Regions from separate parts of the Staphylococcus muscae genome, predicted to be linked through region 2. Evidence: riboswitches for the same ligand, from Rfam matches in the RefSeq annotation. Region 2 holds a riboswitch; the other holds the start of a gene.

Region 1 (16,219 bases), 210 kb from region 2:
ATATGACGAAAGAGATATTCGATGACATAAAACAAAATCACATGGGGAATATTCCTTTAGATATATTGAAAGAATTGTTCAGAAAGGAATGCGATGCTTTAAATATACCGTTTAAATCTTTGATCCATCGGAGAACAGGAAATGTTGTAAAAGATTTGCAATATGATTTGGCACATCCAGAATCTTTGGGGTTATTACAAAGCTTTCTAATGGAGCTTAAAGACAACATGAACTGGATTTGGAATAGTTTAACGAATGATGACCAGCAATTATTTCTCGAACGTTATTACCAATATTTTAAAGAGAATATGAATCCGATGCCAAGAGATACTGCACAATTTATTATTGATGAGATTGAAAGTAATAAATTAAGAGTTTACGCAGGACTCGAGAAAGCAACACGTGTGAATGGTCAGTACCAATTGCAGTTTGAAACAGAACACCAAGCTATGATAGTGGATGTGATCATAAATGCAACTGGACCTAAGAAAAAGTTGAGCCAGTTAGATGCGTCAGATGGTTTATTATTAAATATGGCGAATAAACAAATTGTTCAAGCACATCCGATTGGTGGCATTCAAATCGTATCAGAAAGTAACGAAGTCATCAGTCCACGTTATGGAACATTGTCGAATTTACGTGCATTTGGCCAAATGACAAATGGCGTTAATTTTGAACGCAATGGTGTCACAATGATTGTACAGCAAGCTGTTAAAAGTGTGACACAGCTCTATGCGCAACTAGAAGAAGAATATGATGCAGATTAGTTATAGTTTTTGAACTTATCAAATACGTAAACATCAACGTTGAATAGATATTATTGTTTGTCGGTGTTTCTTTATAATTTTTATGAAATTGTAAAACAATCCAACAAAATATTGATTGCAAATGAATTGTCAACATTGTCAAAATGCGTTAAGCTAAAGTCGAACAGTTGTTGTTATCGAACAACTGCTGTGTCGTATCTTGAATCTCAAACAATTTCATAATGATATTCTTTCGGGGCTGGGTGGAAATCCCAACCGGCAGTAATTTAAGCCTGCGACCCGTAGAGAACATTGAATTTGTACTCTATGGCTGATCTAGTGAGAATCTAGAGCCGACAGTAAAAGTCTGGATGGGAGGAAGAATGATCAGTAGACCATGACATGCATAGCTTGTGTTTTTACAACACGAAACTATTGCTTATTTAGTGATGGCAAATTTACTGAATTTATCGCTGTATTTTGGTATACAGTATAAGTATAAAACCGACCACTCGAATCTTAAAATTTTTCGAGTGGTTTTTTGTTTATTGATTTGAGGTGATGACAATGAAATATTATTTAGAACATGCGATTCGTTTAGCTGAAATGGTAGAAGGCCAAACGGGTGTTAATCCACCTGTTGGCGCAGTGATTGTTAAAGAGGGCCGAATTATAGGGATGGGTGCGCATCTTAAAAAAGGTGACAAACATGCCGAGATTCAAGCCATTGATATGGCAGGTGCTCAAAATGTAGCAGGAGCAACAATATACGTCTCTTTAGAACCTTGTTCACATTACGGTGCGACACCGCCATGTGCAGCAAAAATCATTGAAACGGGTATTCAAAAGGTTGTTTATGCTGCAAGAGATATCACACTTCCAGCAACTGGACACGAGATGATGGCAGAGAAAGGCATTGACGTTCAATATACACCACATCCGCGCGCAGATAAGTTGTATGCATCATTTTTTGCATCTAAAACTACTGAAGTGCCAATCGTGACTGTAAAGGTAAGTGCGAGTTTAGATGGTAAGCAGGCAACCGATCATCAACAAAGTAAATGGATTACGTCAAAAGCTGTCAAAGATGATGTGTTCCAATTGAGACATATGCACGATGCTATTATTACAGGTAATGGTACATTAGAAGCGGATGATCCAAGTCTGACTGTACGATTGCCTGAAGGACGCCATCCTGCACGTATCGTCATGACAAATTCAGGGCACATCGATTGGCAGGCAGCAATGTTTCATGATCAACTTGCGCCGGTCTACATATATACTGACAATGAGTCATTCGTGTCGCCATTAGACCATGTACACGTCGTATATCTACCATCAACAGATGTAAAAACTATTTTACACGATTTATATAAAAAAGGTTTTGGCCGTATCCTTGTAGAAGCTGGACCAAAACTAACTTCACAATTTTTAACTTCAGAATTTATTTCAACCTTCATCCTTTATTTAGCCCCGAAAATAATAGGTGGTCAAGGGAAATATCAATATTTTCAAACAGATGGTGTAACGCCACTTGACCAACTTGCGAATTTTGAAATTGTCCACTCTGAAATGATAGATACTGACATCAAATTGCAAATGAAAAGGATGTGATGTCATGTTTACAGGTATCGTAGAAGAAGTTGGCACTATTCAATCAATAAAAAAACAAAACCCTACGACTGAATTAACGATTCAATGTGAAAAGATATTAAGTGATATGAATATTGGTGACTCCATTAGTGTGAATGGCACATGTTTAACGGTTGTGAGATTTGATACATCTACATTTACGGTACAAGTCATCACGGGAACGGAAAACAAAACATACTTAGCAGAACTGTCTAGCGGTCAACCCGTCAATCTGGAACGTGCACTACTTGCCACTGGAAGGTTAGGTGGACACTTTGTGCAGGGACATGTCGATGATAAAGGTGTCATTCTCAATATTAAGCAGTCTCAAAATGAATGGATCTATACAATCAAAGCACCCCACCATATCCTAAAACAAATGATTCCACAAGGATCGATCGCTGTGGACGGTGTCAGTTTAACAGTTTTCAAAAAAGAAGCAACAAGTTTTGATATTCACTTAATTCCTGAAACACGTAAAGCTACGATTTTATCGACGAAACGACAAGGAGATCCTGTTCATTTAGAAACAGATATGCTATTCAAATATGTAGAAAATATTACGCGACAGAATGATGGTGTATCTTTGGATCGTTTATTACAAGCAGGTTTTTAGGATCGTATAGTATTCAAGGAGGGTTTATTATGCATTTTGATAAAATAGAAGACGCATTAATTGCTTTAAAAAATGGTGAATCAATCATTGTTTGTGATGATCAGGATAGAGAGAATGAAGGCGATTTACTTGCCATTACGGAATGGATGCATGATGATACTATCAATTTTATGGCACGCTATGGACGTGGACTTATCTGTTGCCCAATCGATCGAACGATTGCAGAGCAGGTGGGAATTGATGCAATGGTAAAAAATAATACAGATCCACATTCTACTGCGTTTACGGTTAGCATTGATCATGTTGATTCTACAACGGGGATTAGTGCATTTGAACGTACGCAGACAGCACGTGCATTGATTGCCAATCAATCATCAGCGGCAACATTTAATCGACCAGGTCATGTTTTCCCACTCATTGCACATGAACAAGGTGTGTTAGGACGCCGTGGACACACTGAAGCTGCTGTTGAGCTCGCAAAATTAACAGGTGCAAAACCAGCAGGCGTCATCTGTGAAATTATGAATGAAGATGGCACAATGGCAAGAGGTGACGACTTACAAATTTTCAAAGAAACACACGGTTTGTATATGATTACTATTGAAGATTTAGTCACTTATATTAAAACAACACAGGTACTTATTGAAAAAGAAGCAAAAGTTCAATTGCCAACACGTTACGGAACGTTTGATATGTATGGCTTTACATCAAAAATTGACGGTTCAGAATTGATTGCTGTCGTTAATGGTGATATTCATGATGAGATGAATGTCCGTATCCATTCTGCATGTGCAACGGGTGATATTTTCCACAGTGCACGATGTGATTGTGGTGAACAATTAGAGTTTGCGATGTCATATATTCATGAACATGGTGGAATGGTTCTTTATTTACCGCAAGAAGGTCGTGGTATTGGACTGATGAATAAGTTGAAAGCATATGAATTGATTGAACAAGGTCATGATACTGTTTCGGCGAATGAAGCACTCGGCTTTGCACCAGATATGCGTGATTATGACAATGCAGCACAGATTTTAAAATATTTTGGTATTTCATCCGTGAATCTGATGACGAATAATCCAGAAAAATTTGAAGGATTAGCACATTATGGGATTACAATGTCAAATCGTATCCCTGTTATAACAGAAACGAATGAACATAACCATGATTATATGCAAGTTAAAAAAACTCAAATGAGACATTTAATATAATTGGAGGAATAAAAAATGAACTTTGAAGGTCAATTAGTAGGTAAAGGATTAAAAATTGGGATTGTCGTAAGCCGTTTTAATGATTTTATTACAGGTCGCTTATTGGATGGTGCATTAGACGCATTGAAACGTCATCAAGTTGATGAAAATGAAATCGATGTTGCATACGTACCAGGAGCATTCGAATTACCAATCGTTGCTAAGAAAATGGCACAATCAGGTAAATATGATGCGGTTATCACATTAGGATGTGTGATTCGTGGAGCAACAACACACTATGATTATGTATGTAATGAAGCGGCGAAAGGCATTGCAAAAGCAAGTGATGATACGGGTATTCCAGTGATTTTCGGTGTGCTAACGACTGAGAACATTGAACAAGCGATTGAACGTGCAGGTACGAAAGCGGGCAATAAAGGTGCGGAAGTTGCAGTAGGTGCAATTGAAATGGCAAATTTATTAAAAACAATTGGATAGTGAAACCTTAAAAAATCCCCTTGAAGTTATCAAAACTTCAAGGGGATATGCTTTATCATTTCTTTTTATTGCATCTTCCCAACAATAATGCCGATAAGCCAAGTGTCCCTACAATAAAGAGCGGCTTTGGTTTAACGAATTCCTTAAAGGCAAGCGCCAAGTTCTGTGGACGCTCAGCTAAACGTCTCATAAAGTAACCGAACCAATCATCACCGTATGGGACATAAATTGTAAAGTTATAGCCTTCTTTTGCAATAGATTCTGCAAGTTCAGATCGGAATCCATACAGCATTTGGAATTCAAATTTTGATTTGTCAATTTGATTTGCTTCAACAAATGCCTTCACATGATTAATGACATTGTGGTCATGAGTTGCAATTGAAGTAAAGTTTTTCGCATTTAATAGTCGTTTTTCAATTAAACGAATATAATTGTCATCAATTTCTTCACGTGTTTGGTAAGCGATATGTGAAGATTCTTTGTATGCACCTTTTACTAAGCGCAAGCGTAAGTCTGGATACTTGTCGATAAGCTCGTCTGCTTTGAAAAGATATGCTTGAATAACTGTTCCTACATTTGAAAATTCTGATTTTAATTGATCAAGTGTATGTGTAATATCTGATAAGCTATCATATTTTTCCGTATCAAAGTTAATGTGCATTTGATCATATTCAGCCGCTTGTTTTACAATTTCATATGCATTGTCGTAAGCAAGTTGCTGGTCGAACTCTGCACCTAATTGACTTAACTTAATTGAGACGTGTGCATCTAGGCCATTTGAATGAATCGCTGACATAATTTTTAAAATATCATCTTTTGCAGCGATTGCTTCTTGTTTTGCGTTTACAAATTCACCTAAATTATCAACTGTTGCTGCAATGTTTTTGTCATTAAGTCTGCGAATGGTCTTCACCACATCCTCTATCGTGTTACCAGCTACCACTTTGTTGGCACCTAATGAAGGACCTATTTTTTTAGCTGATTCATTAAGAAAGGCATTATTAGATAATGCGATGAAAAAATCTTTAAATAAACCCATTTTTATTCCTCCCATAACTTTGTTTTACGAATTAACAATAGTGTATCACGAACAATAATGTGATGAAAACGTTTTTATATTGAATCTTTACAATAAATTATATAAAACGTAATAATCGGAGTGAATTAGGTTGTGGGGGTGAATTAGCGCATTAACAATTATTAATTGCTTCATATTATAGATTGTTGTGATACGCTAAATTGTTTTTTACGATACTGATTTACAGTATTTTAAAGGGAAGATTTCTCTAAAAGCTTATGATAAATATTAGCATTTATATAGTTTGTCAGGATATAATAACATGTAAAGCGTTAAGCAAGGAAGGTTAGGTATATTATGTGGAAATGGGAAACAGTAAGTGAAGCAAAGGGTGTCGTCGTCATTGTTCATAATATTTTAGAACATACAGGAAGATATGCCTATGTCATCACACATTTAAGACGGAATGGATATCACGTCATCATGGGGGATTTACCCGGTCAAGGTCAAACTTCAAGAATGAACAAAGGACAAGTCGAAAGTTTTGAACTTTACCACGAGTCTGTTTTAGAGTGGTTAAAAATTGCAGAAGGATATCATCTTCCAATATTTATGATTGGTGTTGGACTCGGAGGGTTAATATCAATGAATTTACTCGAGAAGGTCGATTTAGGTATTGAAGGGCTTGTCTTAATTGCGCCGCTTTTAGCGTTTCAAAATAATGCGCACACACGTAAAAATATTTTATCCTCTCATATCGGTGATGTGTCAAAGTCAGCAAAATTTGATTTAGGATTTGAAGTAGAAGACTTAACATCTAATAAAGAAGTTCAAGAAGATACATTAAATGATGCATTAATGTTAAAAAAAGTAAGTTACCACTGGTATCAAGAAGTGCTTAAACATATGAAAGAGACAACAGACAATATTCAAAATATGAAGTCAGTCCCACTCTGTTTGATGTATGGAACAGAAGATCGTGTGACAGACGTGGATGTTACGCAACAACTTGTATCAGTCATTGATCATGATGAATTATACTTTAAAGCTTGGCACGGTCTTGCGCATGAAGTTCACAATGAGCCACAGAGAGAAGCTGTTATGCGTTACATTTTAAGCTTCTTGAATAACCATGTTTTTACAGTTGGTTTCTTAGTAGAAGATGAAAATTCATTGACTTAGTATTTCAAACAAAAGCTTAGCGGAAATGCATGGAATTAAAACGCCAAAAAATAAAGTAAAAAACACAATCTATTATTGTAATTACTCACTAATTCCAACAATTAAGTGACACGAAATTTTAATTTAATTCTATAAAAATTGTTTCTACTTGAAGTTAAATAAAAAGCGTGTTAAATTATAAATGTGAAATGCTTCACATTACGTTGAGAACAATACTTTTAAATAGATAGATTGGAGAGAAACTTCATGGCGAAAAACGGTAATAAAGTAGTATTAGTAGGTAACGGTGCAGTAGGTGCAAGTTACGCATATACAATGGTGAGTCAAGGTGTAGCAGACGAATTAGTTATCATCGACATTAACGAAGATAAAGTATTAGGTGATGTACTTGACTTAAATCATGGTGCGCCTTATGCAATGTCACCTGTTAAAGTAAAAGCTGGACAATATTCAGACTGTGGCGATGCAGACTTAATCGTTATCTGTGCAGGTGCACCTCAAAAAGTTGGAGAAACACGTTTAGACTTAGTTGAAAAAAATGCTAAAATCTACAAAGGTATCATCACACCTATTATGGAAAGCGGTTTTGACGGTATCTTCTTAGTTGCAGCAAATCCAGTAGACGTTTTAACATATGTCACTTTAAAATACTCAGGTTTACCAAAACACAAAGTCATTGGTTCAGGTACAATCTTAGATACAGCACGTTTCAAACACTTATTAAGTGAAGTATTTGATGTTGCACCAACAAGTGTACATGCAAATATTATCGGTGAGCATGGTGACTCAGAAGTACCAGTATGGTCAAGCGCAACAATTGCAGGCCAACCATTATATGATTTATTAAAAAATGATCCTGAAAAAGAACATCTTATTGAAGACATCTATGTGAATACACGTGATGCCGCTTACGATATTATCAAAGCAAAAGGTGCAACATACTACGGTGTTGCAATGGGATTAATGCACATCTCTAAAGCAATCTTACGCAACCAAAACGCTGTATTAACTGTATCTAGTTATTTAGAAGGTGAATACGGTGTTGATGGTGTATACACTGGTGTGCCGACAGTAGTGAATGGAGATGGTGCAGTTCGTATCATCGAAACACCATTAAATGAAGATGAACAAGCAAAATTTGAAAAATCTTCTAAAATCCTTAAAGACATGCAAGACTCAATTAGTCATTTATTCTAACATTCGAATAGTACAAAAAGCTGGGAGATTCTTCCTAGCTTTTTTATTTTGAAAAACCGAAAGTATAATTTTAACTTTATGAAAACAAACCCTTTACTTTTATAAAAGTATATGATATACTTTATTTAAATTAAAGAGGAGGTCATAAAATGAAGAATGAAACTTTAGTAATTCAAATTCAAGATAGACGCTATTTCGAAGAGACTGATGAACTAGGGAGAAACTATATAGGTTACAGTCCTGATTTATCTGATGAACAAATTTATGAGGCAGCTCGTGGTTTTTGGTCTTTGAATCCTAGCAGAGTATTTCAAATTGATCGTATATTTGTTGTTTATAATGATCGAATTGTTTTGGAAGCTAATTTAACAGGACTACAAAGAATTCACAATGGTAGATATTATTTCACTGGTGATATTATTAATAACTCAGAATATGTTGGCAAAAATATTAGATTAAATAAGTCGCAAAATAGAGTTAACTATATTGATACGCTTGAACTTGAAGATCGAATTTATTAAATTAATCATTGGGTTTACAAATAAAACATAATACTATAAAGCACTTTTTGGGGTACAAACTGAAATGTTTGTGCCTTTTTTCTTAATAATAGCTTTGTTCTTTTTCATATACGACTAGACAGTATGATAACCATTTTAAATATTATCTCAGTCGCATCATTCAAAATAGATTTGAAGTTAATTTAATATTATTTTAACAACTTACATCATTCGATAGTCATTAAAAATTATTTTTTTACAGTGTACAAGTTAATTTTGGTTTTAATGGTGTTTTCTTGGGTAAATAGTAAGTGATGATTATTTTTACGAGATGGGAGCGTATTTCATGAAGGACCATAAAGCAGAAAAAAGTGGTATACAAGCATTATTTTCATTACAATCTGAAATTGAATCTGTTTTCACAACGATTGCAGAAAAATATGAGCTGACAAAAGAAGAGTTGTTAATATTGCTGACGATATGGGAAAAGGGCGATATGACATTGAAAGAGATGGATTATTTTGTTCCAATCAAATCTTATAAGCGCTCAAGAACTTATAATCACTTAGTGAATCAAAGATGGATTCATAAAGAACGACCTGAAAATGATGAGCGTACAGTCATGATTTATTCTAATGAAGACATGCAAGAGAAAAAGAGAGAACTGCTTTCTCTCATTGTCTCAGAAATTAAAAATCATCAAAAGTCGATGAGCCAAAATTTTAATCAAATTATGCAGATGGCACATGTGTGATTCGATTAAAATTTTAAGTAGATATAAAAAGGATGTCCATCTTTTGTGGTGGGCAGATAATTAAAAGTAACTAATTTTATATTTAACTTAATCATAACACGTAGTAATCACTACATTCATTTAAGCGTACAGTTATTCATTAATTGTACGCTTTTTGAGTACTATCATTTCTTTAATACTCACTTGCCAAGGCGCCTCACTTCAACTAATTTTGGCTTTATTGAATAAGTGAAGCCAAAATGGATTTTCAGTTCGGCTTGTTGCCTTAGGCGTCTCGTATTAGAAATGATTTTACACCATACAGTTATATGAGCGTTTGTGACATGTTAAGTTACGAGGTAATCTTTATGCAACACAGCTTAATAGCTCTTGCTTTTTAGAACGTTGATACAGCTTAAAAATGATGAGTATTCTCGCTTTAAAGTTATTAAAGTTGCGATAGCCATATGATACACGTTTAATAAGCTTAATTTTATTATTGATACCTTCAATCGCTCCATTGTTAAACTTCGGGTACTTGATTGTTGAGTAAAGGACATACTCGTATTTCTTATAGAATCGAATGATACGCCAAACACCACGTGATACATGCTTCTTTTCGACACCCATTAAAGTTTCTTTGAAACGTAACCAGTCACATTGTTTCAATGCTTCACGAAGTTGATGAACTAACATATAAGTGTCATAGAGCTGCTGATCAAGACTTAGTAGATATGTTAAAACATCTCTTGATGTTGTGTACGTTTTGAAAGACTTCGACCAAAAGTATTCATAACTATTAATATCCTGCCTGTCAGAAAGAAAGAGTTTCCAGTGCTTTTTCATTTTCGTGTAATCTGTTGATGATCGATAGCGATAAGCATTCATTACAGAAATACGTTGCTTATTTAATTCACGATTAAGGTGCTGAACAATGTGAAAGCGATCAAAGATCAAAATCGCATTTGGAAATACTTCATGAATGAAGTTGATGTATGGTTCATACATATCAGCAGTTACAGTTTTAACAGCTAATCGTTCACGTCGATCAAAGCGATAGAAGTACTCTTTGAGTTTATGAATACGTCTATCTTCTAAGATATCAATAATCTGATTCGTTTCATTATCTATAAACAAAAAACTCATCGCTGTTGTCACGTTCTTAACGCTTTTAAACTCATCTATGGAGATATGTTTTGGCAATCCAGATGAAGGTTTGACTATTAATGATTGTGAGAGTTGATGAATACATCTTTTAACTGTACTCGGTGAAACACTACAATCATGAGCGATATCTATCTCACACTGTACACGTGTGAGTTTATCCTGAATCGCTAATTTCACACGGTTGGTAATAAAGCAGTTACTATCAACAATGTTTGTTTGAGCCGTAAAAGTCTTTAAACAATGTAGACACTTAAAGCGTTCTTTCGCTAAATTAAGATAAACATTGGATTCTTGAGATTTTAATAGTGTTAAACGCGAAACGCGTTTACCATGCTTATGGATTTGCCCATCATTGACACAACCACACTTCATACAAGCTTTGGGTGTATAAGAAAGTGTTCCATAAACAACCGTAGAAAGCCGACCACGCACTTCTACATCTTCTTCCACCTTAAGAACTTGAATATTTTCATCTTTTATTTTTAGTAGTTTTAATATATCATTACACATAGGCGCATCATGTCTCCTCTTTATTTTTTTGTTTAGTCACTTAAAATTATAGAGGCGTGAGCGCTTTTTTTGTATCCAAATGATTTAAAACATAAAAAAGGCGGGATAGCATTTCATGCCATCCCACCACAAAAGATTAAGACCCTATAAAAATAAAAAACCGGCGAGATATTCATAAGGTATCTCGCCGGTTTTTTATCTTTTTTCGATAGCTACAACATAGGGAGGGTTGTTTTGTTGGTTCAAAAATCCGTATTGTAAAATATGAGCTTGCTGTTGATCAAAGTTTTTAAAAAACTGATAGAGTTGTTCGCTTTCATATTTTCCTTCTGGATGACCTGGATATATCACGATGACAATAATGCCTTCTTCTCGTAAATGTTTAAAAATGTTTTCAATCGCTAATATCGTTGTTTCGGGCTGTGTTACTATCGATTTGTCACCTTTAGGCAAATAACCTAAGTTAAAAATAGCGGCATCAAGTTGTGCTAGGTGTTCAGGTGTTATCTGATTGATAATGTTTTCATGACCTGTTTGGAACAGTGATACATTTTCAAATCTCAATATTTTATCTTTTGTCGAAGCAATGGCAGATGATTGTATATCACAGCCATACACATGACCATCGGGTACAGATTGCGCAAGAAAAACTGTATCATGCCCGTTACCACATGTCGCATCAATGACAGTACTAGTTGGGTGAATATGTGATGATATTAAGTCTTTTGCAAATGGTAAGATGCGTTGTACAATCATTTTAATACCTCTGTTGCATATCGAGCACCTTGTACTGTGCCACGACGTTCAAGTTCTGCATCGATATCATTGAGTACTTCCCATTTGTTTACACTCCACATCGGTCCAACCATCAAGTCGATAGGGCCATCACCAGTAATGCGATGTACAATCATTTTAGGGGGCAATATTTCTAGTTGATCACATACTAAGTTGATATATTCTTCCTTAGTCATAAATTGCAGTAAACCTTTATCATATTGCTTCACCATCGGCGTCCCTTTAAGTAAGTGTAGCAAGTGAATTTTAATACCTTGCACGTCCATATCTGCGACTGCTTTTGCCGTCTCCATCATCATATCGTAATCTTCACCTGGTAAACCGTTAATGATATGACTGCACACACGTATGCCATGCTTACGTAATTTTGCAACACCTTCATAATAGACGTCCATATCATGTGCACGATTGATAAGATCTGATGTTGTTTGATGTACAGTTTGAAGGCCTAGCTCTACCCATAAATAGGTACGTTCATTCAGTTCTGCAAGGTATTCAACGACATCATCTGGTAAACAATCGGGACGTGTACCAATTGAAAGTCCAACAACACCTTCTTCCTGTAAAGCCGCTTCAAATTTTTCACGCAATACTTCTACGGGTGCATGTGTATTTGTAAATGCTTGAAAATAAGCGATATATTTCCCTTCATGCCACTTTTCGTGCATACGAGATTTGATTTCTTGGAATTGCACAGGAATTGTATCTGCACGGTTGCCTGCAAAATCACCACTTCCCGCAGCTGAGCAAAATGTACATCCACCGTGTGCCACTGTTCCATCACGGTTCGGGCAATCAAATCCGCCATCAAGTGCCACTTTAAAGATTTTTTGTCCAAATTGATTTTTTAGATGGTAGTTTAATGTATGATAACGTTTGTTTTCAAAAGCATAAGGAAATACTGTTCCCATGTGTCTCGTCCCTTCTATGTTATGACAATATATTCAAAGATTTTACCATATTTTTGCATGTCATGTTATATTGGTGCATGAGACTTAAAGAGAAAGAGGGATTTCGATGCGGATGCCAAGTGCAATTTGGTGGCTAGTAATCGGTATGGCAATCAATATTACAGGGGCCAGTTTTTTATGGCCATTAAATACGATATATATGGCACAGGAGTTGGATAAGTCACTCAGTACAGCAGGACTTGTGCTGATGATCAATTCAATCGGAATGATTGGTGGTAATCTTCTTGGAGGATCTATGTTTGACCGACTAGGTGGTTATCGCACAATCATGATTGGAACAATCTTTAGTTTAGTGGCCACGGTGTTGTTGAACTTTTTTCATGGTTGGCCATGGTATGCGATTTGGTTGATTATGTTAGGATTTGGTGGAGGTATGATTATTCCTGCGATATATGCGATGGCAGGCGCGGTATGGCCACAAGGTGGTCGCAAAACATTCAATGCAATCTATTTAGCACAAAACATCGGAGTCGCACTTGGTGCAGCGCTGGGTGGTATTGTAGCAAACTTTAGTTTTGATTACATATTTCTCGCTAACTTATTAATGTATGTCGCCTTTTTTACTATTGCAGTATTTAAATTTAACGTGACATATGAAGCGAAAGTTAAGCAATCACAATTGTTAGATGATGTTACATCGATACAAGATAAAAAGAAATTCAGTGCATTAATTTTGTTATGTGTTATGTTTGCGTTCTGTTGGATTGCTTACGTTCAATGGCAAACGACTATTGCATCTTTCACACAACAAATCGGCATTTCCATGCCACAGTACAGTTTGTTATGGACGATTAATGGGGTGATGATATTATTAGGCCAACCATTGATTGCACCGATGATTCAATTGTTAAAAGGACAGATGAAAAAACAACTTTATGTTGGATTGTGCATTTTGATTGTGTCATTTTTTATCACTAGTTTTGCGATGTCATTTTCAATTTTTGTCATTGGTATGGTCGTAATGACCTTTGCAGAGATGTTCATTTGGCCAGCTGTTCCAACGATTGCAGATCAGTTGGCACCTATTGGAAGAAACGGTGTATATCAAGGAATTGTTAATGCCGCTTCAACAGTAGGTAAAGCACTTGGGCCATTACTTGGTGGCTTAATCGTCGACTATTTTGATATGCAGACGATGTTTCTATCAATGATTGGATTATTATTGATTGCAGGTATCTTTTTATCAGTTTTTGATCGTGGTATTCGGGATCGCAATGCTAAAGAGCTTTCCTAAAGATGTCATATTTTATACTTGCAACAATGCGTTAAATTGCCTATTATAGAAGGTAATATAGTCAATATATTAATTGTTAAATAACGGAGTAGTAATTTAATAAGTAATCAGCAGAGAGTTAGTGGTGGTGTGAACTAACGTTTACGATTAAATGAACTTGCCATCTAATAAAAAATAAATAATCAAACATCTCAACTATTTAAAATGAAGTGCACATATGTGAATGAGGGTGGTACCGCGGCTATTATGTCGTCCCTTTGAAGAATAACAGTAGTTTGAGATGTTTTTTGTATTTTAGGAGGTCTATGCTGTGAATTACGATCATAAGCAAATTGAAAAGAAGTGGCAACAATATTGGTTAGAAAATAAAACGTTTAAAACAGAAGATAACTTAGGACAAAAGAAGTTTTACGCCTTAGATATGTTCCCGTATCCTTCTGGTGCTGGACTGCACGTAGGTCATCCTGAAGGTTATACAGCAACGGATATTATTTCTCGTTATAAGCGTATGCAAGGTTACAATGTTTTACACCCAATGGGCTGGGATGCATTCGGTTTACCAGCAGAACAATATGCCCTAGATACTGGGAATGATCCGGCTGAATTTACAAAAGCCAATATTCAAACATTCAAACGTCAAATTCAAGAACTTGGATTTAGCTACGACTGGGATAGAGAAGTGAGTACAACAGATCCTGAATATTACAAGTGGACGCAATGGATTTTTATTCAACTTTATAAAAAAGGTTTAGCATATATTGATGAAATTCCAGTAAACTGGTGTGAAGCTCTTGGAACGGTTTTATCAAACGAAGAAGTGATTGATGGCGTATCTGAACGTGGTGGACATCCAGTTGTTCGTCGTCCAATGAAGCAATGGGTATTAAAAATCACAGAGTATGCAGACCGCTTATTGGAAGACTTGGAAGAATTAGATTGGCCAGAATCAATCAAAGATATGCAACGTAACTGGATTGGTCGTTCTGAAGGTGCTCGTGTTCGCTTTGATATTGCATCAACAAATGAAAATGTAGAAGTATTTACAACACGTCCTGATACATTATACGGTGCGACATTTATCGTATTAAGTCCAGAGCATCATCTTGTTGATGAGATTACAACTGAAGAACAAATTGAAAAAGTGCGTGCCTACCAACAAGAAGCAGCTAAAAAATCTGACTTAGAGCGTACTGACTTAGCAAAAGAAAAAACAGGTGTATTCACAGGTGCTTATGCAGTACATCCATTATCTGGTGCACAAATTCCTGTATGGATTGCTGATTACGTGCTTGCATCATACGGTACAGGTGCTGTGATGGCAGTACCGGGTCATGATGAACGTGACTATGAATTCGCTGAAACATTTAACTTAGACGTTGTAAATGTTATTGAACACGAAGAAGATACGCCTGTTTATACAGGAGACGGTCGTCATGTGAATTCAGGTGACTTAGATGGATTGAATAATGCTGAAGCAATCGAAAAAGCCATTGCAATTTTAGAAGAAAAAGGTGCTGGCGAGCGTAAGGTTAACTATAAACTACGTGATTGGTTATTCAGTCGTCAACGTTATTGGGGTGAACCAATTCCAGTTATTCACTGGGAAGATGGTTCTATGACAACTGTTCCTGAATCTGAATTACCATTATTGTTACCAAAAATGGATCAAATCAAGCCATCAGGTACGGGTGAATCACCACTTGCGAACAGTGAAGAATTTGTAAATGTTGTCGATGAAAAGACTGGTATGAAGGGACGCCGTGAAACAAATACGATGCCACAATGGGCAGGTAGCTGCTGGTATTACTTGCGCTATATTGATCCGAAAAACGATCAAATGCTTGCAGATCCTGAAAAATTAAAACATTGGTTGCCTGTTGATCTCTATATCGGTGGTGTTGAACACGCCGTACTTCACTTGTTATACGCACGTTTCTGGCACAAAGTATTATATGATTTAGGTGTTGTACCGACAAAAGAACCTTTCCAAAAATTATTCAACCAAGGTATGATTCTTGGTGAAGGTAATGAAAAAATGAGTAAATCTAAAGGTAATGTTGTAAACCCTGATGAAATCGTTGCATCACATGGTGCAGATACATTGCGCCTATATGAAATGTTCATGGGACCACTCGATGCTTCAATTGCATGGAGTGAAACAGGATTAGATGGAGCACGTCGATTCTTAGATCGTATTTGGCGCTTATTCGTTACAGAAGATCATAAGCTA
Region 2 (16,219 bases):
CTAAGGAGGCGTAAAAATGGAAATCATTTTTTTCGGAACAAGCGCAGGGTTACCAACTAAAGAGAGACATACTCAATCTATCGCACTGAAACTAGAGCCTTACGCAACAGATATTTGGCTATTTGATGTTGGAGAGGCGACACAACATCAAATTCTACATCATTCGATTAAGTTAGGAAAGGTAAGCCATATCTTCATTACCCATATGCACGGTGATCATGTTTATGGATTACCAGGGGTCTTGACTAGCCGTTCATTTCAAGGTGGGGAAGGGAAACCACTAACAATCATCGGCCCTAAAGGTATAAAAGCTTATATCGAAGCAAGCTTAACTTTCACTCATGTACATCTCAATTATCCTTTACATATCATCGAGATTGACCAACAACTCGACTTAACCATTGACCAATTTGAAGTACAAGCTCGTATGCTCAATCACGGTGTACCTTGTTTTGGTTATCGTATACAAGCACCAAGTACACCGGGCACATTAGATGTAGCTAAATTGAAAGCAATTGGTATGGAACCGGGACCGCAATATCAACAAGTAAAAAAATATGATACTTTTGAATTTGAAGGTGTTACATATGATGCGCATCAATTTAAAGCACCCGACAAATTAGGTCCAATTGTTGCAGTTTTTGGTGATACAAAACCATGTGACAATGAATGCATATTAGCTCAAAATGCAGATGTTATCGTTCACGAAGCGACATACATCGAAGGTGATAAGCAACTCGCCAATGATTATCATCATAGTCATATTGATGATGTGCTCGAATTAATCACACGTAATAACGTGAAACATGCCTTATTGACACATCTGAGCAATCGTTATACAAAAGAAGATGTCAAAGCAATCGACCAGCAATTAAAAGCTTCTCATACCGCTTCTTTTCAATTCGTACACGATTTCGATGCATATCAATTCTAAAAAAACAAGACGGTAAAATGATTTGCGTTCATTTTACCGTCTTGTTTTTATGACTCATTTTCTTCTTGTTCCGAAAGTTCAACGCTACGCTCAACCGCTGCATTTAAACAATCTTCAAAAATCCCTTCAATATCGTAGTTGGATAATGCATTCAAACCTGCTTGTGTCGTACCACCTTTAGATGTAATGTTTTTTCGTAATTGTTCCATACTAAGGTCTGAACGTTCAATCATTTTACTCGTTCCGATAATTAGTTCACGAATTGATTCTTCAACTTGTGATTTATCAAGGCCTAACTTTGTACCTGCATCGACATATTTTTCAAAAACATGATACAAAAATGCCGGACCGCTTCCTGTAATCGCTGTCACTTGATGAAGGTGATCTTCCTTCACTTCAATTGCCGAACCGAATGCATTGATGACTTCTAATACTTCATCTTTAGACTTCGGTCCAAAGTTTCTTGAAAAGCTTAATCCTGTGACAGAATGACCAACATGTGCATTCGTATTTGGCATAATACGCGCAATTGGGTTAGACACATCGAGTGCTTCTCGGATATATGAAATCGGTAACCCTGCCATGATTGAAATAAACTTATTCTTTGAATCGACATGTGCATGCATGCGTTCTGCAAGTTCATTAAAATCATGTGGTTTTGAACCGAGAAATACATAATCCGCATCTTTCAATAACTCCGCATCATCATAGCTATATTGAATTCCTAATTCGGACTGATATTGTTGTAGCGCCGCTTCGTTTGAACGATTTGTTAAATATATATTTTCTGCTGGTAATACTTTAGAGTTAATAATACCTGTGAAGATAGCGTGTGCCATATTGCCTGCCCCATAAAATACAATTTTCATTTTCTTTTCACTTCCTCATCTCTTTTCTATATTTTATACTAACATAAATAAGATTTTGGACAAAAAGGAGTATCAACATATGGATCATAAACACTTTTTGGTAACAGGGGCTACAAGTGGTATTGGTTATGAACTCGTAAAGCAATTACATTATCATGGTGCAAGACTCACTTTATTAATTAGAGATGAAGAGAAAGCAACACAATTATTTCCAACTAAAAGTTTCCCAAATATAAGCTTTATCGTATGTGATTTAAACGACACAACAGCAATTGAAAATTTATCATCAGATTTTCAAAAACTAAATGTATCATTTGATGGATTTATACATAGTGCCGGTCTCGGTTACTTTAAATCATTGGCATCACATACAACGGAGGAATTGTTAAAAACATATCGTTTAAATGTGATTCATTTTGCGGTATTACTCAATGTGATCAAACCATTCTTAGTAACAAATCCGCAAATTGTTGCACTCAGCAGTATGTCTGGACTGGCGACACAGCCCTATGCGGCACATTATGGGGCGAGTAAAGCAGCTTTAATTCAAATTTTAAACGCCTTACGTATAGAAGAACCATCTTATCACGTATTAAACGTGATATTAGGTCCTGTGAAAACACCATTCCATGATCATTCAGACCCATCAGGAACATTCAAGCGTAAAACAGCTTTATTTATGTTAAAGCCAGAACAAGTGGCAAAAGATATTATTGTGGCAATGAACAAAGGGCATCAAGAACTACGTGCACCAAAGTGGATGTCCATGATGCTCAGACTTTATTCATTGGCACCTAGAACTATTGAAAAAGCAGCCAAACCATTCTTTATGAGCAAGAAGCAATAAAAAAAGCCAGAAATGTGTAAGTGGGCTATCTTTCAATACGAAAGATTCCAACAACATTTCTGGCTTTTAACCTTTATTTATTATTTTAAGTGATGTGTATAGTTTAAGTCTTTAACAATGGCTCTTGCTTTCTTAACGATTGCTGGATCGATTGTTTTGTCATACTGCGCAACATTTTGGCGTAATTGTTCAGATGAGCTTGCACCAACAATGATAGAACCTAATGCATCAAATGACTTCAAATAACTAAATGTAAGTGCTGTTAATTCAGGTTCTAAGTCGTGTAGTTGAGACACCGTTTTTGCAAGTGTATCAGCATCATACTCAAAAATGCCATCGTTAAATTTTTGAGTAAGTGCCTTGTTATAATTTTGTGTAAATAATCCTTTAAACACAGGGCCACGTGCCAACACTTTTACACCTTTTTCATGCACTTCATCCATCAGCATTTCAGGACGGTTATCTATTAGGTTGAACTGCGACATCAGTACTTCGATATCACTGTTTGCTAAATAATATCGAATAACATTAGGACGAATAGAAGAAAGACCATACCCTTTTACCAAACCTTCTTTTTTGAGTTCTTCAAACGCACTGATTGTCTCATCGAGTGGATCTTCAATCGTACCACCGTGTAACATATATAAGTCTAGATGTTCTAACCCAAGACGTTGCAATGATTGTTTAATGTTCTCTTTAATATGTTTCTTTGAAGGATTCCATACCATATCACCATTGGGTTTCAGTTGGTTACCAACTTTCGTGCCAATCACAATATCATCTCTTTGTTGATACTGACTTAAAATATTTCCAACAATTTTTTCATTTTCACCTTTATCATAAATGTCTGCTGTATCAAAGTAGGTAATACCTGATTCGAGTGCTGTTTCTATGATTTCTTGAGCTTGTTTTTCATTCGTTCCGAGACTCATACAACCTAAACCTAATTCGGATAAGGCAAGACCACTTTTCAATATATTTTTTTGCATGATGATTCTCCTTCCGATAAACTTTATATGTATTATCATATCAAAGAGTTTACGCAAAATAAAAGGAGTGGCATTTATGAATTTTGAAGAAAAGACAATTGAAAAGGAATCCATATATCAAGGGCGGATTATTGATGTGGAAAAGCATCTTGTTTCATTGCCAAATGGGGAAACAGCTTTACGTGAAGTAGTGAAGCATAATGGTGCCGTTGCGGTATGTGCAGTTACACCTGAAGGGAAAGTAATACTCGTTAAGCAATTCCGTAAACCATTGGAACATACACTTGTAGAAATACCTGCAGGAAAGTTAGAACCTGGTGAAGATCGCGTATCTGCAGCTATGCGCGAACTGGAAGAAGAGACAGGATATCGTGCACGTTCACTGCAACATATTGGTGACGTATATGGTACACCAGGTTTTTCAAATGAATTAATTTCCATCTACTTTACAGATGATATTGAAAAAGGGGAAATGAACTTAGACGAAGATGAATTTGTTGAACCAATACTTTATTCATTATCAGATATAGAAAATGCAGTGAAAAACCGTGAAATCAATGATGCGAAGACTTTAATCGCCTTTCAGCATGCATTATTAGTTTATAATCATTCTAAATAAAACAGAAGAAATGATTGCTTTTTTTCTCATTTACTGGTATTTTATAGTCATATAAACAATACTAATTTTAATTATCAGTAGAGGAGTGAAGCTGCCGTGGAAGAACGACTTAATCGCGTGAAGCAGCAATTGCAGCAATCATCGTATAAGTTAACACCCCAACGTGAAGCAACCGTACGTGTCCTTATCGAGAATGAGGCAGACCACCTCAGTGCAGAAGATGTATATTTGAAAGTAAAAGAAAAAGCCCCAGAAATTGGACTTGCGACTGTTTATCGAACTTTAGAATTATTAGCAGATATTAAAGTTGTCGACAAAGTAAGCTTCGGTGACGGTGTTTCTCGTTTTGACCTGCGCAAAGAAGGTTCTAAACACTTCCATCATCATCTCGTTTGTATGGAATGCGGTCGTGTGGATGAAATTGACGAGGACCTTTTACCGCAAGTTGAAGAGCGAGTGGAAAATGAATTTGAATTTAAAATTTTAGACCACCGATTAACTTTTCACGGCATTTGTAAGACATGCCAACAAGCTGGTAAAGGGGCAGACGCTTAGGAAACTACGAGAATCGAGGTCATAGCATGGAAGAAGTCCGAGATGAATATTTAAGATTTATACAACTTGAAAAGGGCTTATCTGCAAATACAATTGCTGCATATCGGCGTGACTTAAACCAATATATCGAATTTTTAAACTCACAAAAAGTGGGGCAACTAGATTTTGTAACACGAGATATAATACAACAATGCTTTGCTGTACGCCATGATGAAGGCCATTCGGCTAAGTCAATTGCACGTTTCACTTCTACCATAAGAAGCTTTCATCAATTCGCATTACGTGAACGTTATACTTCTCAAGATCCGACTGTACTGATTACGACACCGAAATATGAACGGAAATTGCCGGATGTGTTATCTGTCGATGAAGTCGACAAACTATTATCTTCATTCGATTTAAGTAAAGCGAATGATTATCGCAACCGTACCATGCTCGAGTTACTTTACGCCACAGGTATGCGTGTATCCGAATTAATTTTCGTTGAAATACAAGATATCAACTTAGTCATGGGCTTTGTGAAAGTGTTTGGTAAAGGGAATAAGGAACGGATTATCCCGCTCGGGGAAACCGTCATTCAATATTTGACACACTATCTCGAAGAAGTACGCCCTCAACTACTCAAAAAGACGGTCACAGATGTGTTGTTTCTCAATCTACACGGTAAACCTTTATCTAGACAAGGTGTCTGGAAAATGATCAAACAAGCAGGTGTTAAAGCTGGTTTATCGAAACGCTTAACACCGCATACATTACGTCATTCCTTTGCAACACATCTGTTGGAGAACGGAGCTGATTTACGTGCTGTCCAAGAAATGCTTGGACATTCTGACATTTCAACGACACAACTATATACACACGTCTCCAGTACTCAGATTCGTAAAATATATCAATCATATCATCCAAGAGCATAGAATGACGCTATTATACTCAAAGACTAGTAAACAAAAGTTTGCGACGGCACTTTTCGTTTACTAGTCTTTCTTGTTGTTTCCATGCATACGACGTAATCTTAATGCTTTCTCACGCGCATCAATCACAGGTGTTCGATCTCGAAGTCGGTGATAATGCATAATGTCTGGTGTGTCAACAATGGTCGTATTTACCACATAATCGTTGTAAGTGCTCTTTATAGATTGCTCCATCTCTTTTAACAATGGCAATTCAATCGGTCTAAAGCACTTTTCTTGCTCAATGTCGGTACATAATTGTTGTATTTGTTTCCGAAATGCATTCGGTTGTAAACCATATGACGCAATACTTTCATCCGCATATTGATTGATAATTTTTATAGACTTTTTGAAAGTACGCAACGCACCTTTTAAGTTACAACGTCGATAATGATAAGACGCAGTCGCAAATAAAATCAAACCGACAACAAAGTCGTCTTTTGTATAGTGATTTTGTTGTTTCCATGCATCTTCCAAAATGTCATGACATAAAAAATAATGTTGCTTTGTATGAAACTGATAATAAAATGTTAATAGTGCGTCTTGCACAGCAATCACTCCAAAAATTTATTCTCACTCATAAACATGCTATAATAATTTTTGGTAAGATGCACTTAACATGCAAAATTAGAGAGGCTTTAACATGTATGAAGTAAAATTAGACGCCTTTAATGGGCCTTTGGATTTATTGCTCCATTTAATTCAACAATTTGAAATTGATATTTATGATATCCCGATGAATGCATTGACTGAACAATATATGCAGTATGTTCATGCGATGAAACAATTAGATATTAACGTTGCAAGTGAATATTTAGTAATGGCTTCTGAACTGCTCATGATTAAAAGTCAACTGTTACTCCCAGATCATTCAGCTGATGAACTGGTTGATGAAGACCCACGTGAAGCGTTAGTAGGTAAGTTGTTAGAATATCAAAATTATAAAGAATATGCCGAGATGTTAAATGACAAGAGAGAAGCACGCAGTCATTACTATACGAAAACCGCTACGGATCTTTCAAAATATGAGTTGACTGAACGAATACCAGAAGGAACACACATTGATTTAACAAAATTAATCGTTGCTTATCAAAAAATGAAGCACCGTATTGCACTCAAAAAACCAAAAAGTGTTGATATACAAAAAGAAACATTTACGATTCAACAATCCACAGATCGCATCTATCATCAACTCGATCAACGAGAAACCGTTACTTTTTTTGATCTATTTACATTTAATGAGTCCATAGAACACGTTGTCACATATTTTTTAGCGTTGCTAGAAATGGCAAAAACAGGCATGATACAACTTCAACAAATTGAAGCATTTCACAATATTGAAATCACAAAAGGAGTCAATTATGGCACACAATCTTAATGCGGCAATTACTGCTTTGCTCTATACAGTTGGAGAAGATGGTATTGAAGCGGAACAACTAATCAGTTCATTAAACATTGATGAAGCAACTTTAGCAGAAGCAATGGCATCATTATCATTGCCTGGTCTCACAGTTCAAAAATATGGCAATACGTATGTACTGACAACAGAAAAAGAAATGGAACCTTATATTGAATCACTCATTTTGAATAAAGTGTCCACAAAGTTGTCTCAAGCTTCGATGGAAGTATTGGCGATTATTGCATATAACCAACCAGTCACACGAAGTGACATTGAATTGATACGTGGTATTGCTTCTGATGGTCCTGTGAAAACACTCATAGCCAAAGGTTTGGTCGAACCGAAACAACAACCCGATGTGAGAGGGCAGCAATTATACACAACTGATTTGTTTTTAAATGTTTTTGGCTTGAATCATCTCGATGACTTACCAACAACTGACGAAGAAACCGAAGAAATTGAATCATTTTTTAGTAATCTTGTTAACCAGAAAGGACAAAACAACATATGAGTAAAGAGTTAGAACGTTTACAAAAACGCATCGCAAATAGTGGCTACACGTCACGCCGTAAAGCTGAGACCTTAATACAAGAAGGTAAAGTACAAGTGAATGGCAAAACAGTCACAGAATTAGGAACAAAGGTCCGTCCATCAGATGAAGTATCTGTTGAAGGCGTACCATTAGAACTAGAAGATAAGTTGTATATTTTATTCTATAAACCAACACAAGTCATCACAAGTGTGTCTGACGATCGAGGTCGCAAAGTCGTCACGGATTATTTCGATGATTTAGAAACACGCATCTATCCTGTTGGACGCCTTGATTATGACACATCAGGCTTATTACTCTTAACCAATGATGGGGAGTTTACAAATTTGATGACACATCCAAAATATAAAATCCCTAAAACATATATCGCAAAGATCGAAGGATATATTTTGCGAGAACAAGTGAAGGAGCTTGAAAAGGGCATTGTGTTAGAGGATGGTAAAACACAACCTGCACAAGTTAAAGTAAAAAAACAAAACAAAGAGAAGAATACATCGCTCGTTGAGATTACTATAACAGAAGGGCGTAATCGTCAGGTCCGTCGTATGTTTGAGCATTTTGGCTTTAAAGTGAACAAACTTTCTCGCATAACATTCGGCCCATTGACATTAAAAGGACTAGGTGCAGGTGAGGGGCGCGTCCTTTCTCCACACGAAGTAAAAACGCTACGTCAACTCGCACAAAGTAGTGCGCAATAAGATATTATTAACTATTATTCAGCATCTCTCATACTACAATTGTAGTATGAGAGATGCTCTTTTTTATAAACAGAAGATGACATCGATTTATTTGTATGCAAGATTGATAATTGATATTTTTAAAAGCGTATAGACTCATAATTTTATTATCAAGTGTCAATCACAATATGATATAATAGGCATTGAATTCAGTTTAAATTCAACATAAGTGGGAGGTATGTCTTGTGACTAAGGAAATATTAGTCGTTGATGATGAAGACCGTATCAGAAAGTTATTAAGGCTATTTCTTGAGAGAGAAGGATATGAAGTAGCTGAGGCAAGCGATGGTCGTGAAGCCTTTGAACTAGCAACAAAATATGATTATGCGTGTATCTTGTTAGACTTAATGTTGCCAGAAATGGATGGCCTAGAAGTCGCAACTCGTCTTCGTGAAACAAAAGATACGCCAATCATTATGTTGACAGCAAAAGGTGAAGAGAACAATCGTGTGGAAGGGTTTGAGTCTGGAGCAGATGACTACATTGTCAAACCATTCTCTCCACGTGAAGTCGTTCTGCGTCTTAAAGCACTACTTCGTCGTACGCAATCTGCAACTGCAGAGCAAAACGAACCACACGCTCGTGATATGATTGAGTTTGAGCATCTAACAATTGATAATGATGCACATAAGGTATTAGCAGATGGCACACCTGTGAACCTTACACCAAAGGAATATGAGTTGTTGATTTTCCTTGCAAAAACACCGAATAAAGTGTTTGATCGAGAACAGTTATTGAAAGAAGTTTGGCACTACGAATTTTATGGTGATTTACGTACTGTCGATACACATGTTAAGCGTTTGCGTGAAAAATTAAATCGTGTTTCAACAGAAGCTGCATCTATGATTCAAACTGTTTGGGGCGTAGGTTATAAATTTGAGGTTTCACAATCGGATGAAACGTCTAAATAGCGTCGTAATAAAACTGTGGTTAACTATTATATTAATAGTAACGACAGTTTTAATTTTATTAAGTGCAGCACTGATTACATTTATTCAATATTATTTCACGCAAAATACAGAACAATCTTTATACAATAACGCTGAAAGTATTAGTGCCATCATAGAAAAGAGTGAGAATCGTCAAATGGCGATTAATCATAGTGAGATGTTGTTAGAAGGTAGTAAAGGTGTCATCATCTTACCAGAAAAAAACAATGCCATATCGAAGCATCCCGAAAAAAAGGCGATGCTAAAGTTTATTAAGAATGATGATGATCTCAATAATGTAAAACTCACACATAAAAAGGTTATAAAACATGTAACAATCAAGCTTGATGGACAGAAGAAATCATATTTACTGCTTGGCTATCCAACATTAGATCGTGATGGTCATAAGTCTGTCATCTATATATATGAGGATTTGAGAAGTATTTCTGATACGAATAACGTGATAGCAATTATTATTTTAATTACTGCAGTCATCTTCTTAATTATTTCGACTATTTTCGCATTCTTCTTGTCGTCTCGCATTACAAATCCATTGCGTCAATTTAAGGAACAAGCACTGGAGGTAGCAAAGGGACGATATGACAAACAAGTCCATGTCCAAACAAAAGATGAGATTGGTGAACTTGCGAGTGCATTTAATCAGATGAGTCACAATATCCAAAATCATATTGATGACATTACTAGCTCTAAAAATATTAGAGACACATTGATTAATTCTATGGCACAAGGAGTTTTAGGGATTAATCATAAACGTCATATTATCTTATCGAATCATTTGGCACATAAAATGATGCTCGATATGAATTTAGATCACAAAATATTATTTGATACGCAAATAAATGATACCTTTGAAAGCCAAAAAACAGAATATCGTGAATATGAAATTAATCAAAAACATTACGCTGTTGTCATGAGTTATATTGATCAAATTCAATCGAATAAAGAAAGTGGTCTTGTTGTTATTATTAGAGATATGACACGAGAACATCATATGGAGCAAATGAAGAAAGATTTTATTGCGAGCGTTTCTCATGAACTTCGCACACCGATTTCACTGTTACAAGGTTATACTGAATCCATTGTAGACGGGATCGTGACAGAACCTGAAGACATTCATGAATTTTTACTCATTGTTTTAGATGAAACAAAACGTTTAAGTCGATTAGTTAATGAGCTGCTGGATGTCGCAAAGATTGATGCAGACGGTATTAATATCACAAAAGAAGCACGTCCGATGTCGGAATTGATTCAAAAAATGGCAACAAAATATCGTCAACAAGCGAATGAACTTGCATTGACATTAGACTTCCAAACAGATGGCATAATGGACGATCAATGGGATTATGATTTCGATCGTATGGAACAAGTACTGACGAATCTTGTCGATAATGCATCTCGTTATACAAGACCGGGAGATTTAATTTCAATACAAGCTGAAGAAACGACCACACATCAAATTTTAACTGTCAAAGATACAGGTGTAGGTATATCTCCTGAACACTTGGAAAGGGTGTTTGAACGTTTCTATAAAGTAGATGCTGCACGTAAAAGAGGGAAAGAAGGAACAGGTCTTGGTCTCTTTATTACGAGAATGATTATCGAAGCACATCACGGTAAAATCAATGTATCAAGTGAAGTAGGTAAGGGGACAACCTTTACAATTAAACTTCCTAAGTATACAAATGCATAGCTAAAATAGACCTCTCTTCTTATCGACTGTATAAATAACGGTAAGAAGAGAGTTTTTTGACACTTGCTACTTTTTTAGTGACGACTTAGCCAAACAACTATATTGTATTTATTGATGTGATTCGTTAAACTGATGATAAATAAAATTATTGATTATTTCATCTTCGGGGTTGGGTGTAATTCCCTACCGGCAGTAATTTTTAAGCCTGCGACCCATAAATTTTTTATTTATGGCTGATCTAGTGCAATTCTAGAGCCGACAGTAACAGTCTGGATGGGAGAAGATGGAGGTTTCTTTGTGTTGCGCAAATGCCTCCTATTCGTGAAAGATGAAAGTCAGAAAAGGAGACATTTATATCATGCAACAGACGAAACAAACACGACAATTGATTATTGTCGGTATTTTAAGTGGTATTTCGGTGATTCTGATGTTTATCAAATTTCCATTACCATTTTTACCCCCTTATTTAACACTTGATTTTAGTGATGTTCCAGCATTACTTGCAACATTTACATTAGGACCGATTGCGGGAATACTCGTAGAATTCATTAAAAACTTACTGAACTTCTTTTTCTATCTTGCTGATCCAGTCGGCCCGGTTGCGAACTTTATTGCTGGTAGTAGTTTACTACTCACTGCATATGGTATTCATCGCTATAAGCCATCTACACGCAGCATGCTAATAGGTCTGGCAGCAGGTACATTAGTTATGACAGTTGTACTGAGTATTATGAATTACTTTGTACTCTTACCTTTATATGGCATGATTATGAATTTGGCAGACATTGCGACAAATTTAAAAATAATTATCACAGCGGGTATAATACCGTTTAATATTATAAAAGGATTCGTCGTTTCATTGTTATTTATCTTGCTATATAAAAGACTGAAGCATGTCCTTAAAATATAAAATAAGCAAACAAAAAACGGTGCGCAATGACACCGTTTTTTTGTTTGCTTATCTATTTAAATTTAGCGCAATGTAGTGTACAATACGCATAAATTATATTATTCGAATTTTAATGCATCGCCATCAAAAGTTTCTTCTTCAACTTTGATAGAGTCAGTAGGGCAGCCTTCAAAAGCGTCCTCTAAATCTTCATACAGTTCTTCCGGTACAGGCGTTGTGCCTTGGTTATCATCTAAAATAACATAAGCGATTCCTTCATCGTCATAGTCATAGATATCCGGGGCAGCTGCACCACAAGCACCACATGCGATACAAGTATCCATATCAACAATCGTATACTTAGCCAAATTTTTCGCCTCCCTTTTCAAAGTGCCAGACTAACATTATAATTTCATTGTAGTTTGGATTTCTTAAATTTTCAATATATACGTTTTATTATTGAGGTGATCAACATGAGATCAATCATTGCTTATATATATCAACATGCAAGTCCCAACAAAAATAAAAAAAGCATATATAATATTATCACAGGTAAAAAGACGCATCAAACCTTTTTTGATGCGACATCTCTAAATGTAATGAGCTTTTATGGGTGTGCCCCTAACTTATCATTTGATGATTTTGAAACAATTGTAGCAGCATCTACAAACGAAGAGGTGACGCTACCTACATCATCATCCGTAACATATTTTATGTTACAACATTCATTTGCTACATTGCAACTTCTGATCCAAACATTGTCTCATGCACAACATGACAATATGAAGTTTGCACCATTAACATCTCATACTGAAATTCACCAGCGAGTTCGCAATATTTATACGATGATTCAAAACAAACAGCTTAATGGACATGTAAAACGAGAAATATTCACGCTGTTCAAAACATTGAATGCTGAACACAAAGGAAGTATCGCACATTATTTTTTAACAGGTTATGATGAAACAATGTATACAATGAAGCAAGTTGGACAGCTTCATCAAATAGATGATGATCGTTTATTCATCACACATTACATAGATTTGTTGACGATTTACCAGTTACTTTCTGAAAAGGAAGCGTATCCGATATTGCATCAATGTCTGGCATCTGACCAACTTAGTTACACGTTATTTCGAACGAAGTCTCTATTACTTCATGGGCTGTCTGTTCCTGAAGTCGCACAGCAAACACAACTCACTGAAAATACGATCCATGATCATATCTTAGATCTTTTTATGCGACATCATTTAAAGAATTATTATGATTATTTAACGCAAGACTTTCAAAGTTTTTTAGCATTTTATGCACAACAACCTTTTCAAAAACTCCGATTTTATAAAGAGAATTTTGAATATCTTAGTTATTTTGAAATTAAGTTGGCAATTATTGGTTTTTCGAAAGGGGTATTACATGCTTAAAACAGCGTTACAGTACTATTTTGGCTTCTCACAATTCAGACAGGGGCAAGAAGCATTGATTCAAAGCGTTCTAGATGGGAAAAACACTTTAGGTATCTTACCAACTGGAAGTGGAAAAAGCTTATGCTATCAGTTGCCTACATACATTAAACAACAACCTACACTTATCATATCTCCACTTATTTCACTGATGGATGATCAAGTAATGCAGATGAAAATGTATGGCGAACGACGTGTAGTTTCCATTCACTCTGGTATGTCACATAGTGAACGCCAACTGGCATTTCAACAGCTTGACAGCGCACTGTTTATATTTGTAAGTCCAGAATTCATTTTACAGCCGCATCATCTAAATCGCTTTAAAAACATGCCATTGGGACTTATCGTCCTTGATGAAGTTCACTGCTTATCAGAATGGGGATTTGACTTTCGACCGCATTACGCGCTGATTAATCATGTCACAGACTCATATCAACATGTCCCTATATTAGGATTAACAGCTACCGCAACAAGCCATTTAAAGTCAGATATCGAATTTGTTACAAAACAATCTTTTACATTATTACAATCCGATATGGATCGCCCGAATATTTCTTTATCGGTGAAGCAAATGACATCTTATCAAGACAAAATCGACTGGATTTTAGAAACTATCAATACTTCCGGACCGACGATTATATATGTTTCATCTAAAAAAGTATGTTTGGATATCGCAGAACAAATCTATGCTTCAGGTTATCTTACAGGTATTTACCATGCGGATTTAAGTTATGAAGAACGGTATACGGTTCAACAACAATTTTTAAAAAATGATATCCGTATTATCGTCGCAACGAGCGCCTTTGGTATGGGTGTGAACAAACCAGATATCCGTACAGTCATTCACTTCCACTTATCCAGTAGCCCTTCAAGTTATTTACAGGAGATTGGTCGTGCAGGGCGAGATGGCAAACAAAGTCAAGCTATCGCACTTTATCAAGAGGATGACCAATACTTATTAGAATTGCTTGCAACAGGGCATCAGATTACTGAAGAAGATATTTATTTATTTGAGCAGAGAACATTGATTGACCAAGAGAAACATGACATTTTATCTGTCTTATCTCAACATTATTCAGTCGAAAGACTCCAAAAAATATTTCGTCAAAATTATCAACAAAAAGTTAGAGCGCTTCAACATATACTGCAATATATCAATGCACAAACATGTCGACGTAACCAACTCATGCGCTATTTCAATATGTCAGTAAAGACGAGCAACAATTGCTGTGATATATGTGGAATATCCCACCAAATAGATGAAAAAAACAGAAAAAAAGTATATCGGAAAATATCCTATGAAGAAAAATTAGAAACTTTGTTCTAATAAATCTCTCAATGCTTTACACCGCAATTTTAAACAGGCTATAATCTAATTAAGAAGTGTATTAAAAAAGTAATAATGGAGATGCGCACACGTGTTATTTTAGAAATTGATTTTAAATATTTCTATATGTAGCGTAAAAGAAAGGATGAAGAAAGTGTCAAAAGATAATTTCAAGGATGAATTTGAACGCAATCGTCAAGAAATCAATCCGACTAAAGAAGACCTATCAACAGCTGATGACACATCAAACGAAGAAACAGATGCATCAGCCAACAATAATATGCAATATTTTCCACCACGAAATACACAAAGAAGACATCGAAAACGTGAACGCAATCAGCATAACGTAAATGAACAAACTGATTCGAATGAAACAGAATCATCTAAGCAACCTGAACAACATGCGAAACCAGTCATAAAGCCTGAATCAGACAAACAAGAAACGAGTGCAACAGATTCAAATCAAACTACGAAACAAACAGATAATCATAAGAAAAATCTAGGTGCTAGCGCAGGTGTTGCAGCTGGTGCAGATGCTGTTAATTCTAATAAACAAGATGCTAAAGCAAATAGCAAAACAACAACAGATTCAACAAACAAAGATGATAAAACACACACAACAGATAACATAGATTCTGTGGGTGGTGGTGTAATCGCTTCGAAAGCACACAACACAAAAACCAACTCTGATGATCAGCCATCATCTAACAAAGACAATAAAAAGAATGTGGCTGCCACTGGTGCAGCAACAGGTGCAGGCATGGCTGCTTCTAAAGGACAAGGTGACAAAGCGTATTCTGATACAAAATCATCATCTAATAAAGATGATAAAAAGAATGCGGCAGCCGCTGGTGCAGCAACTGGTGCAGGTGTGGCTGCTACTTCTAAAGGACAGACTACTAATGCTAAAACTGACTCAAAATCATCGTCAAACAAGGACGGTAAAAAGAAAGCAGCTGCTGCCACTGCGGGAGGTGTAGTTGCTGGTGCAAGTGCAACAACTGCTTCAGCTAAAAATAGTGAGACACCTAACACATCTGTATCAAATGGTACAAGCGGTGGCGGGTTCTTAATGCGAATCCTCCCAATTATCGCAGCAATTTTAATTCTTGGAACAATCGCTATTTTTGGTGGTATGTATTTATTCAATCAAGATCAGGGTTCAGGTCAAAACGATACCCAGCTTACACAACAATCTGATAAAAATGATAAAGAACAAGCGAAGAAAGAACAAGAAGCGAAAGAAAAAGCTGAAAAAGAAAAGGCTGAAAAAGAAAAGGCTGCTAAAGAACAGGAAGCAAAAGAAAAAGCAGAGAAAGAAAGAATTGCGAAAGAAAAAGCCGAAAAAGAGAAGGCCGCTAAAGAACAAGAAGGACAAAATGCAGGCAACAATCAAAATACGAATAATCAATATGCGAATCAAAACGGAAATCAACAAAACGCACAACAACAAC

The links. Region 2 has a riboswitch for FMN ahead of C7J88_RS02540 (ECF transporter S component). Riboswitches for the same ligand answer to the same signal wherever they lie in the genome.
Region 1: another riboswitch for FMN. It lies ahead of ribD (bifunctional diaminohydroxyphosphoribosylaminopyrimidine deaminase/5-amino-6-(5-phosphoribosylamino)uracil reductase RibD); the one in region 2 lies ahead of C7J88_RS02540 (ECF transporter S component).

What each region holds. Positions count from the first base shown of each region.
Region 1 is NZ_CP027848.1:724,780-740,998, reverse strand. It holds gene C7J88_RS03530 (FAD/NAD(P)-binding protein) at 1-767, shown strand, start outside; FMN riboswitch at 992-1,133, shown strand; gene ribD (bifunctional diaminohydroxyphosphoribosylaminopyrimidine deaminase/5-amino-6-(5-phosphoribosylamino)uracil reductase RibD) at 1,314-2,360, shown strand; gene C7J88_RS03520 (riboflavin synthase) at 2,365-2,994, shown strand; gene ribA (GTP cyclohydrolase II) at 3,024-4,205, shown strand; gene ribH (6,7-dimethyl-8-ribityllumazine synthase) at 4,221-4,682, shown strand; gene C7J88_RS03505 (proline dehydrogenase family protein) at 4,738-5,721, opposite strand; gene C7J88_RS03500 (alpha/beta fold hydrolase) at 6,058-6,882, shown strand; gene C7J88_RS03495 (L-lactate dehydrogenase) at 7,129-8,079, shown strand; gene C7J88_RS03490 (hypothetical protein) at 8,229-8,600, shown strand; gene C7J88_RS03485 (transcriptional regulator, SarA/Rot family) at 8,926-9,333, shown strand; gene C7J88_RS03480 (ISL3 family transposase) at 9,679-10,989, opposite strand; gene mnmM (tRNA 5-(aminomethyl)-2-thiouridylate-methyltransferase MnmM) at 11,185-11,745, opposite strand; gene mnmL (tRNA modification radical SAM protein MnmL/YtqA) at 11,742-12,695, opposite strand; gene C7J88_RS03465 (MDR family MFS transporter) at 12,802-13,989, shown strand; gene leuS (leucine--tRNA ligase) at 14,300-16,219, shown strand, end outside.
Region 2 is NZ_CP027848.1:516,682-532,900, forward strand. It holds gene rnz (ribonuclease Z) at 17-934, shown strand; gene proC (pyrroline-5-carboxylate reductase) at 982-1,803, opposite strand; gene C7J88_RS02485 (SDR family NAD(P)-dependent oxidoreductase) at 1,883-2,650, shown strand; gene C7J88_RS02490 (aldo/keto reductase) at 2,731-3,639, opposite strand; gene C7J88_RS02495 (NUDIX domain-containing protein) at 3,716-4,258, shown strand; gene fur (ferric iron uptake transcriptional regulator) at 4,355-4,813, shown strand; gene xerD (site-specific tyrosine recombinase XerD) at 4,840-5,727, shown strand; gene C7J88_RS02510 (DUF309 domain-containing protein) at 5,788-6,312, opposite strand; gene C7J88_RS02515 (segregation and condensation protein A) at 6,407-7,141, shown strand; gene scpB (SMC-Scp complex subunit ScpB) at 7,125-7,673, shown strand; gene C7J88_RS02525 (pseudouridine synthase) at 7,670-8,410, shown strand; gene C7J88_RS02530 (response regulator) at 8,635-9,360, shown strand; gene C7J88_RS02535 (ATP-binding protein) at 9,344-11,089, shown strand; FMN riboswitch at 11,245-11,378, shown strand; gene C7J88_RS02540 (ECF transporter S component) at 11,448-11,999, shown strand; gene C7J88_RS02545 (ferredoxin) at 12,098-12,346, opposite strand; gene C7J88_RS02550 (helix-turn-helix domain-containing protein) at 12,578-13,399, shown strand; gene C7J88_RS02555 (RecQ family ATP-dependent DNA helicase) at 13,392-14,765, shown strand; partial or broken gene C7J88_RS10750 (LysM peptidoglycan-binding domain-containing protein) at 16,162-16,219, shown strand, end outside.